DNA from 2 places in the Phyllobacterium sp. 0TCS1.6A genome. Region 2 is predicted to be linked to the other one. Evidence: predicted binding sites of a transcription regulator. Region 2 holds the regulator's gene; the other holds the start of a gene.

Region 1 (5,026 bases), on a different contig from region 2:
CTGCCGCCGCCGAGATCGCCGGCAATGCCGTCCGGATCATGAAAGCCGGAGATGATCCCGAGCGCGGAATAATAGGCTTCCTCGCGCCCCGACAGGACCTTGATCGGCTCCTTGACGATCGCTTCGGCTTCCTTGATGAATTGCGATCCGTTCTCGGCCTCGCGCGCGGCGGCGGTGGCCAGAACGTCGAGCGAGACGGCGCCGGCCTGGTCCGCCAGCGCCCGAAACCGCCGGAGCGCCCTGAGGGCGCTCTGCACGGCCTTGGCATTGAGCTTGCCGGTCTTGACCAGCCCCTTGCCAAGACCGCAGAGGATCTTCTCGTTGAACAAGACGGTGGGAGAGCGGGTGACGCCCTCGTAAACCACCAGACGAACCGAATTCGAGCCGATGTCGATGACAGCGGCCGGCGAGCGTCCCTGGACGCGTCCCTGAGCAGCCGAAATCATGCAGGCTTTGATTTTGCTCGCGAACGCTTGCGATGGGCGATGAGGCGGGGCGCCGAGGACTTCAGAGATTTACCACGGCCCGAAAGGCTCGGATTGGTCATGAAATATTCCTGTGCGTTAAAGGCGTCTTCTCCCTCCGCGGGTGCGATGCGCCGCGAAGTTCCGTCTGCTAATACTTCGTAACTCTGCTGGTTGTCGAGGAGGTTCGCCAGCATAATCTGTGAAAGAACCTGTTGATGCACAGTTGCGTTGGTGATCGGCACCAGCGTCTCGACCCGTCGGTCGAGATTGCGGGTCATCATGTCGGCCGAGCCGAAATAGACCAGCGCCTTGTCCGAGGGCAGCCCGTGGCCATTGCCGAAGCAGAAGATGCGGCTGTGTTCGAGGAAGCGGCCGACGATGGATTTGGCGCGTATATTGTCCGAAAGGCCCGGAACCTGCGGCCGCAGGCAGCATATGCCGCGCACCACCAGGTCGATCTCGACGCCATATTTGCTCGCCTCGTAGAGCGCGTCGATGATCTTGGCATCGACCAGGGCGTTCATCTTCATCCAGATCGCAGCCGGGCGGCCGGCCTTGGCGTGTTCGATTTCCTCGGCGATGTGCTGCAATATGCGCGGCCGCAGCGTGATCGGCGAAACGGCCAGCTGCATCTCGCCCGAAGGCGGCGTGTAGCCGGTGATATAGTTGAAGACCTGCGCCACGTCCCGGCCGATCGAGGGTTCGCAGGTGAAGAATGACAGGTCCGTATAGATCTTGGCGGTGATGGGGTGATAATTGCCCGTCCCGAGATGCACATAGCTGCGCAGCTTGTTTTCCTCGCGGCGCACGACGAGCGACATCTTCGCATGGGTCTTCAGTTCCAGGAAGCCGAAGACGACCTGGACGCCGGCGCGCTCCATGTCGCGTGCCCAGCGAATATTGGCCTCCTCGTCGAATCGCGCCTTCAGTTCGATCAGCGCGGTCACGGACTTGCCGGCGTCGGCTGCATCGATGAGCGCGCGCACGATCGGGCTGTCGTTCGAGGTGCGGTACAGCGTCTGCTTGATGGCGACCACGTCCGGATCGGCCGCGGCCTGGCGCAGGAACTGCACCACGACGTCGAACGATTCATAGGGGTGATGGACGATGATGTCCTTCTCGCGGATCGCGGCGAAGCAATCGCCGCCATGTTCGCGCACCCGCTCCGGAAAACGCGGATTATAGGGCGTGAACTTGAGGTCCGGCCGCGGAATGGAGACGATTTCCGAGATGGTGTTGAGCGCCAGCAGGCCGCCAAGGACGCTGATGCGACTGTCCGGCACGCCAAGTTCGCTGGCGACGAAGCTGCGCAGGGTCGCGGGCATCTCGTCGTCGAATTCGATGCGGATCACCTGGCCGCGGCGGCGGCGCTTCAGTGCGCTTTCGAACAGGCGCACCAGGTCCTCGGCCTCTTCCTCCACCTCGATATCGCTGTCGCGGATGATCCGGAACGTGCCCGCGCCCTTCACCTCATAGCCCGGAAAGAGCCGGCCGGTGAAAAGGCCGATTGCGTCTTCGAGCGTCAGGAAGCGGTAGCGCCCGCTATCGTCCGGTATCTGGATGAAGCGCTTCAGCGCCTGCGGCAGGCGCAGCAATGCCGTCATCGGCCGGTTGTCGGTGCTGCGGTTGAGCAGCATGGCGATGGAGAAGCCGAGATTGGGGATGAACGGAAATGGATGTGCCGGATCGATCGCAAGCGGCGTAAGCACCGGATAGATGGTCTCGAGGAAGTGATCCTCCAACCAGCTCTGCTCCTGCGGCGTCAGCCTGTCCGGGCGGACGATCTCGATGTTCTCGGCGAGCAACTCGTCCCGGAGCTTCGTCAGCCGCACCTGCTGGGCATCCTGCAGCTTGCTGACCTCGTCGATGACGAAATCGAGCTGTTCCTGGGCAGTGCGGCCATCATCGCTGCGGCTCGACACGCCGGCCCGGACCTGGCCCGCAAGGCCCGCGATCCGCACCATGAAGAATTCATCGAGATTGGCGGCGGATATCGAAAGGAAGCGCAGGCGCTCCAGCAGCGGCTGATTGTGATTATGCGCCTCTTCCAGCACGCGCCGGTTGAATTGCAGCCACGAAAACTCGCGGTTTACGAAGCGGTCCACGCTCAGATGCAAATCCGGCAATGCGACATTCTCGACCGGCTGCGGAATTGCTGGTGACTGCTCGTTCATTATTCTCTCCAAATTATTAAATATATCCCGATGGACTGGAACCCCACCATAAAGAAGTCTTTTGACAGTTTGATAGCAATCGTCTTGAAATCGTAATCAGGATGATACAAACCGCAGCATATGAAAAGTCGGATAAGGCGAAAAGGCTGCCGACGAGACGTTTCAGGAGCAGAACATGGCTGGACACAGCATTCCTCATTTCCAGAACAGCGCAGGTCACGCCAGCATAGCAGTGGGCGTGAAGGAGTTCATGTGCGTCGGCGCCAATCCGCCTTTCGACCATCCGCACGTCTTCCTCGACCTTGGCGACGACAATGAAAAGGTCTGCCCCTATTGCTCGACGCTCTATCGCTTCGATGCGTCGCTTGCCGCCGACCAGACGGTGCCGGACGGCTGCATCTATGTGGAAAAGGCCGCTTGAACGCTGCACTGATCGACCTGAAGACGGAACGCAACAGGCGCGATCCCAATCCTGAGCAGATCATCATAGCAGGGGCCGGCATTGCCGGCCTTACTCTCGCCATCGCCCTTGCCGCCAAGGGTTTCAGCGTCCAGATATTCGAAAAGAGCGAGGCTCTCGCCGAAATCGGGGCCGGCCTGCAATTGTCGCCCAATGCGACGCGCCTGCTCGACCGGCTGGACGTTCTGCGCGACCTCGGCCCCCGCTGCGTCGAACCCGATGCAATATCCCTGAATGACGGCCGCACCGGTTCGGTGCTGCTGCGCCTGCCGATGGCCGAACATGCGCGGGAGCGCTGGGGCGCGCCCTACCTCGCCTGCCACCGGGCAGACCTGCAGAATGCGCTTTTGCAGCGCGCGCGCCGCGACGGGCGCATCGCGATCCAGCTGCGCTCCGCGGTGATGCAATATGAGAGCGATGCCGGGAGCGTCATCGTGCGCGTGCAATATGACGACCGCATCGAGGAACACCGCGCCGCGCTGCTCGTCGGCGCCGATGGCGTCTGGTCGGCGATCCGCAACGTGCAGGATCATCACCGCGCCCGCCCGACAGGCACCGTGGCGTGGCGCGCTTCGGTGCCGGCCGGTGCCCTGCCCGCGAGCTTCAAGGCGTTGCTCGCCGAGCCCCCCGAGATCACCGCCTGGACCGGGCCGGACGCCCACCTCATCGCCTATCCGGTTCGCTCCGGCGACATGATCAATTTCGTCGCCGTCGCGCCTGACCGGCATGATGATCGCCCGCGCGCCCGGGCGGAACCCGATCTCGGCGCGGATTTTTCCGGCTGGCACCCGGCAATTCTCGGCGCCTTGCGTTCAGCCGGTCCGTGGACGCCATGGCAGCTTTTCGAGATGCGCCACTGCCGCTTCAAGATCGGCAAGCGGCTCGTCCTCATCGGCGATGCCGCCCATGCCATGCCTCCCTACGCCGCACAGGGCGCCGCCATGGCCATCGAAGATGCCTGCGCCCTCGCCGCGCTGCTCGGCCAGAACCGCGATGTCGAGCGCGTGCTGGAACAGTTTTCCGCACAGCGGACCGGCCGGGTCGAGGCCGTGGCGCGGCGCGGCGCGCTCAACCGCCTCGCCTATCACGCGCGCGGACCGATGGCGCTGGCGAGAAACACCCTGCTGCGCATGCGCAAGCCGGAGAAATTCCTGGAAGGGCTGGACTGGCTCTATGGCTATGACGCGGAGGCGCGAAACAAATAGCGCTGGCTATTCCGCGGCCTGCTCGGCGCGCCGCTGCAATTCACGGTCGATCAAAGCGATCCGCGCATCGGTTTCCTGTTTGGTCTTGATGGCGCCGTAGACCATAAAGCACGCCACCAGGATAGTGCTGACGGCGCTGCAGAGCATGCTAGTCGTGAAGTCCATCACCATCATTCCAACCCCTTGTTCAAGACCAGCCTACCACAAGCATGAAAAACCGTCGATAGAAGCGCACTGCCGACCATGACGGCAATTTGAGAACGAGGCCCGACCCCGGTCGTGATCATATTGGTCACGGGTGTAAGAACACCGATGACTGCCGCCGCAGTGGAAAACCTGTCCAGCGCGGCGGCCACATATTTCTGGATCTCGTTATTGCGCAATCTGTCCAGCGCCTTGAGTGCTTGCAGCTGCTCGCGCGTGGCTTCATTAACGTGCTCGATCATGGGAAAACTCGTCGGAATGCCTGAATGAAAATCAATAAATCAAATCTGAAAAAACAGCGGCCACGCGGGCCGCTGCAACATATGCGCCTGCCGGAGCAGGTCTAGTGCAGGATCTGGCTGAGGAAGAGCTTCGTCCGCTCATGCTGCGGATTGTCGAAGAACTCGGCCGGCGCGTTCTGCTCGACGATCTGCCCCTGATCCATGAAGATGACGCGGTTGGCGACCTGGCGCGCAAAACCCATTTCGTGGGTGACGCAGACCATGGTCATGCCTT
Region 2 (5,026 bases):
TCAAGCGGGTGGTCCTGCCCGCCGCCCTCCCAGGCATTGTCGGCGCCCTGCTGCTCACGGCCTCGCGCGCCATCGGTGAAACGATGATCGTGGTGCTGGCAGCGGGCGTCGCCGCGCGGATCAGCATCAATCCCTTCGAGGCGATGACCACGATCACGGTCAAGATCGTCAACCAGCTGACGGGTGACCTCGAATTCAACTCGCCGCAGACCCTCGTCGCCTTCGCGCTTGGCCTGTCGCTGTTCTTCATTACCCTGGCCATGAACATCTTCGCACTCTACATCGTGCGCAAGTACCGGGAGCAATACGAATGACCGATACGACACTCAATGCCCCGGCCGTTGCGGCCAGGCCGGCCCGCCGCGATATCGGCCTGAAGCGCCGCTATGCCGCCGAGCGCCGGTTCAAGATGTACGGGATCATCGCCATCGCCATCGGCATCTTCTTCCTGGCCGCACTGTTGTATTCGGTCATTTCGAACGGCTACACGGCGTTCTGGCAGACCGAGGTCAACCTGGCGATCAATTTCGATCCGGAAGTCATCGATCCCGACAACAAGCGCGCGACCGATCCATCGGTGCTTTTGACGGCGAATTATCCGGTCCTGGCGCGCAATGCGCTGGCGGAGAAGCTCGGCGTCAGCAAGACGGACCGCCCGGCCATGCGCGAGATGAGCAAGCTGTTCTCGGATGGCGTGCGCGGCCAGCTGCGCGAGCTCGTTGCCGCCAATCCGTCGCTGATCGGCACGACGCAGAATATCTGGGTCCTGACCGGCGCGGACATCGATTCAGCCTTCAAGGGCCAGATCGACATCAGCGTCGAGGAGAGCCGCCGCAAGGTCTCCGACCGGCAGCTCGGCTGGATGGAGCAGCTGAAGGGCGAGGGCGCCATGACACAGCGCTTCAATTCCGGGCTCTTCACCTATGGCGCGTCGAGCCGCCCCGAGACATCGGGCCTCGGCGTCGCCCTGGTCGGTTCGCTCTACATGATGCTGATCGTGCTCGGCCTGTCGCTGCCGATCGGTGTCGCCGCGTCGATCTACCTGGAGGAATACGCCAAGAAGAGCCGCCTCACGGACATTATCGAGGTCAATATCAACAATCTCGCGGCCGTGCCCTCCATCGTCTTCGGCCTGCTCGGCCTCGCGGTCTTCATCAACTTCTTCAACCTGCCGCGCTCGGCCTCGCTGGTCGGCGGACTGGTGCTGACGCTGATGACGCTGCCGACGATCATCATCGCCACCCGCGCGGCCTTGCGCGCCGTGCCGCCATCCATCCGCTCGGCGGCGCTCGGCGTCGGCGCCTCGAAGACGCAGATGGTGTTCCACCACGTCCTGCCGCTCGCCGCGCCCGGCATTCTTACCGGCACGATCATCGGCCTTGCCCATGCGCTGGGCGAAACGGCGCCGCTGCTGCTGATCGGCATGGTGGCCTTCGTCGCCAACAGCCCGGTAACGCCGCTCGATCCGGCAACCGCGCTGCCGGTGCAGATCTATATGTGGGCGAACGAGGCGGAGCGCGCCTTCGTCGAGCGCACCTCCGGCGCGATCATCGTCCTGCTGCTGTTCCTGGCGGTCATGAATATAACGGCTATCATCTTGCGCCGGCGCTTCGAGCGTCGCTGGTAAAACGAAAAGGCTTGTCCTATGAACCTGATGACGGAACGAAATCTCGAAAAAGCGGTGAATGAAAAAATGAACGCACAGTTCAACGCGATCAAGATGCAGGGCAAGGATGTCACCGTCCATTACGGCGACAAGCAGGCCCTGTTCGGTGTCAGCCTCGATGTTCCTGAGAAGATGGTAACGGCGCTGATCGGGCCTTCCGGCTGCGGCAAATCCACCTTCCTGCGCAGCTTGAACCGCATGAACGATACGATCGAAGGTTGCCGTGTCGGCGGCCAGATCACGCTGGACGACGAGGATATCTACAATCCGAAGATCGACGTGGTCGAACTCCGCGCCCGCGTCGGCATGGTGTTCCAGAAGCCCAATCCGTTTCCGAAGTCGATCTTCGAGAACGTCGCCTATGGCCCGCGCATCCACGGCCTTGCCCGCGGCAAGCAGGAGCTCGAGGAGATCGTCGAGAAGAGCCTGCGCCGCGCCAGCCTCTTCGACGAGGTGAAGGACCGCCTGCACGAGGCCGGCACGGGCCTTTCCGGCGGCCAGCAGCAGCGCCTGTGCATTGCCCGCGCCATCGCCGTCAGCCCGGAAGTCATCCTGATGGACGAGCCCTGCTCGGCACTCGATCCGATCGCCACCGCCAAGGTGGAGGAACTGATCGACGAACTGCGCCAGAACTATACGATCGTCATCGTGACGCATTCGATGCAGCAGGCCGCCCGCGTGTCGCAGCGCACGGCGATGTTCCATCTCGGCAATCTGGTGGAAGTCGGCGATACCGAGACGATGTTTACCAATCCGACCGAAAAGCGCACACAGGACTACATTACCGGACGCTTCGGCTAAGCGGTGGAGGAACAATCATGACCGACCTGCAATCCCAGCATACGGTACGCGCCTACGACGAGGAACTGAAGTTCCTCACCCACAAGATCGCCGAGATGGGCGGCCATGCCGAGCGCATGGTCGAACAGGCCATCACGGCCATGGTCAATGCCGATAACGCGCTGGCGCAAAGGGTCATCTCGGACGACCTCATCCTCGATGCGGGCCAGCGCGAGATCGACGAGCGGGCGATCACCATCATCGGCAAGCGCCAGCCCATGGCGATCGACCTGCGCGAGATCATCGGCACGATTCGCATTTCCTCCGATCTCGAGCGCATCGGCGACCTCGGCAAGAACATTGCCAAGCGCGTGGTGGCCGTGACGGAAACGCGGCAGACGCTCTCCGTCTATCGCGGCCTGCAGACCATCGCCGAACTCGCCTTGACGCAGCTGAAGGACGTGCTCGACGCCTATGCGACGCGCTCGATCCAGCAGGTCAATATCGTGCGCGAGCGCGACGACGAGATCGATGCGCTGTACACCTCGCTCTTCCGCGAGCTCCTGACCTATATGATGGAAGATCCACGCAATATCTCGGCCTGCACGCATCTGCTGTTCTGTGCCAAGAATATCGAGCGGATCGGCGATCACGCGACCAATATCGCGGAAACGGTCTATTATATCGTCACCGGTTCGCAATTGCCGGCCGAGCGGCCCAAGGAAGACCAGACCCACAGCATCGTGGTCGATGAAGCCAACCTGTCCTAGTATCGCAATGCCGAATTTCGCAACCCGTCGCAACCCGGTACCGGCGATCCCAGGATCGGGAATGCCGGTGTTTACAGGAGGAGGCGCCTTGCGGTGCTTCCTGTCACACTCGGTTCCCGCGCGGAAAGCCGGTTCCACCGTCCAGGATTTGCTCTAGTCAGCGGATAATCTCATGGCCATAGCTCCGAAGATCACTGTAGTTGAAGATGAAGAAGCGCTCAGCGTCCTGCTTCGATACAATCTTGAAGCAGAGGGTTATCTCGTCGACACCATCGCCCGTGGCGACGAGGCGGAAATAGCCCTGCGCGAGAAGGTTCCGGACCTGCTCATACTGGACTGGATGCTGCCGGGCCTTTCCGGCATCGAGCTATGCCGCCGGCTGCGCACGCGCCGCGAAACCGAGACGCTGCCGATCATCATGCTGACGGCGCGCGGCGAGGAGAGCGAGCGGGTGCGCGGCCTTGCCACCGGCGCGGACGACTACATGGTCAAGCCGTTTTCGACGCCGGAACTGCTGGCCAGGATCAAGGCCATGCTGCGCCGAGTCAATCCGAGCCTGTTGTCGCACGTCCTCAGCTTCGGCGATCTGAAGCTCGACCGCGAGCAGCATCGCGTCTTCCGCAAGGAGCGTGAACTGAAGCTCGGGCCGACCGAATTCCGGCTGCTGGAATTCCTCATGCAATCGCCGGGGCGGGTTTTCTCGCGCGGCCAGCTGCTCGACAATGTCTGGGGCGCCGATATCTATGTCGACGACCGCACGGTCGATGTCCATGTCGGCCGCCTGCGCAAGGCGATCAATGTCGGCCGCTCGCCGGACCCGATCCGCACGGTGCGCGGCGCCGGCTATTCATTCGGCTAGGCGTTTGCCGGCAGGGCATATTCCAGCGGGCGCGCCGCCCCGTCTTGGGATGGATCAGATCGCCTTCACATATTTGATGAAGGGCGTCACCTTGGCCAGCCGGTCATAGAGCAGGCGCGCCGTTTCATTGTCCCGGTTGGTCATCCAGTAGACGGAGTGGATATCGTCCGCCTTCGCCTGCGCGTGGACCGCCTCGATCAGGGCGCGGCCGACGCCTTTGCCGCGGCTGTCCGGATCGGCATAGAGATCCTGCAGATAGCAGACATTGGCCACGCTCCAGCAGTGGCGGTGGTAGAGAAAATGCGTCAGCCCGACCGGCTTGCCGTCCCATTCGGCGATGAGGCCGCGGAATTCGCCATCGCCGCCGGAATTCAGGCGCGCGAACGTCGTCCGGTAGACTTCCTCGGCAACGCTGGTCTCGTAGAAGTCGAGATAGCCGGTCCAGAGGCGGCGCCATTCGGTCTCGTCCGAACGCCGCAGGGGGCGGATCAGGATGGTCATGATTTTCCTCGTCTCATGGGTGTGTGGGGTCGGGTGAGAGGGGGCGGGTGAGGGCTGTGGTGCGGCATCGTAGCCCGGTGTCCGGCCTTCAACAAGCATCGCCCGGCGCCGGCGGCAGAAATCGTCATCGGCGCTCTGGCAGAAAACCGTGCCCCGTCCTATATTCGTCGCGGCGCTCTGCGCTTCTCGACAGGAGAGACATATTCCCCGGGGCCTTAATGATCCCTTAGGGAGCTGTCCCTGAGGAGGCCCGTGGGCCTCTTCACACGGCGCCCACCTACTTTGTAGGTTCCCGGGATCGACTTCTCCATCGGTTGTGTGGACGCCACTGTTTCATCCCGAGCCGGCTTGCCGGCGCCTCATGAAAACAAGCGCGTGCATCATCCGTCTTCCGTCAAAGAGCTGAAAAAAACGCTGCGTCTCGAGGCTTTGGCCAGGCGCGACGCGCTG

What was found. The regulator PhoB, encoded in region 2, activates phosphate uptake and scavenging genes when phosphate is short. The targets are predictions, from matches to a motif close to TGTCATNNANCTGTCAT.
Region 1: the regulator PhoB is predicted to act here: its motif matches at 2,722-2,738, upstream of OSJ75_RS15970 (RNA degradosome polyphosphate kinase).

What each region holds. Positions count from the first base shown of each region.
Region 1 covers NZ_JAPMAB010000007.1:145,753-150,778, reverse strand. Annotated here, with positions in the region: gene ppx (exopolyphosphatase) at 1-446, opposite strand, end outside; gene OSJ75_RS15970 (RNA degradosome polyphosphate kinase) at 443-2,641, opposite strand; gene OSJ75_RS15965 (zinc-finger domain-containing protein) at 2,817-3,062, shown strand; gene OSJ75_RS15960 (FAD-dependent monooxygenase) at 3,059-4,306, shown strand; gene OSJ75_RS15955 (hypothetical protein) at 4,313-4,471, opposite strand; gene OSJ75_RS15950 (hypothetical protein) at 4,477-4,752, opposite strand; gene OSJ75_RS15945 (amino acid ABC transporter ATP-binding protein) at 4,854-5,026, opposite strand, start outside.
Region 2 covers NZ_JAPMAB010000002.1:202,470-207,495, reverse strand. Annotated here, with positions in the region: gene pstC (phosphate ABC transporter permease subunit PstC) at 1-314, shown strand, start outside; gene pstA (phosphate ABC transporter permease PstA) at 311-1,627, shown strand; gene pstB (phosphate ABC transporter ATP-binding protein PstB) at 1,694-2,467, shown strand; gene phoU (phosphate signaling complex protein PhoU) at 2,494-3,216, shown strand; gene phoB (phosphate regulon transcriptional regulator PhoB) at 3,389-4,075, shown strand; gene OSJ75_RS05140 (GNAT family N-acetyltransferase) at 4,130-4,576, opposite strand; RNA gene ssrS (6S RNA) at 4,748-4,904, shown strand; gene OSJ75_RS05130 (5-formyltetrahydrofolate cyclo-ligase) at 4,925-5,026, shown strand, end outside.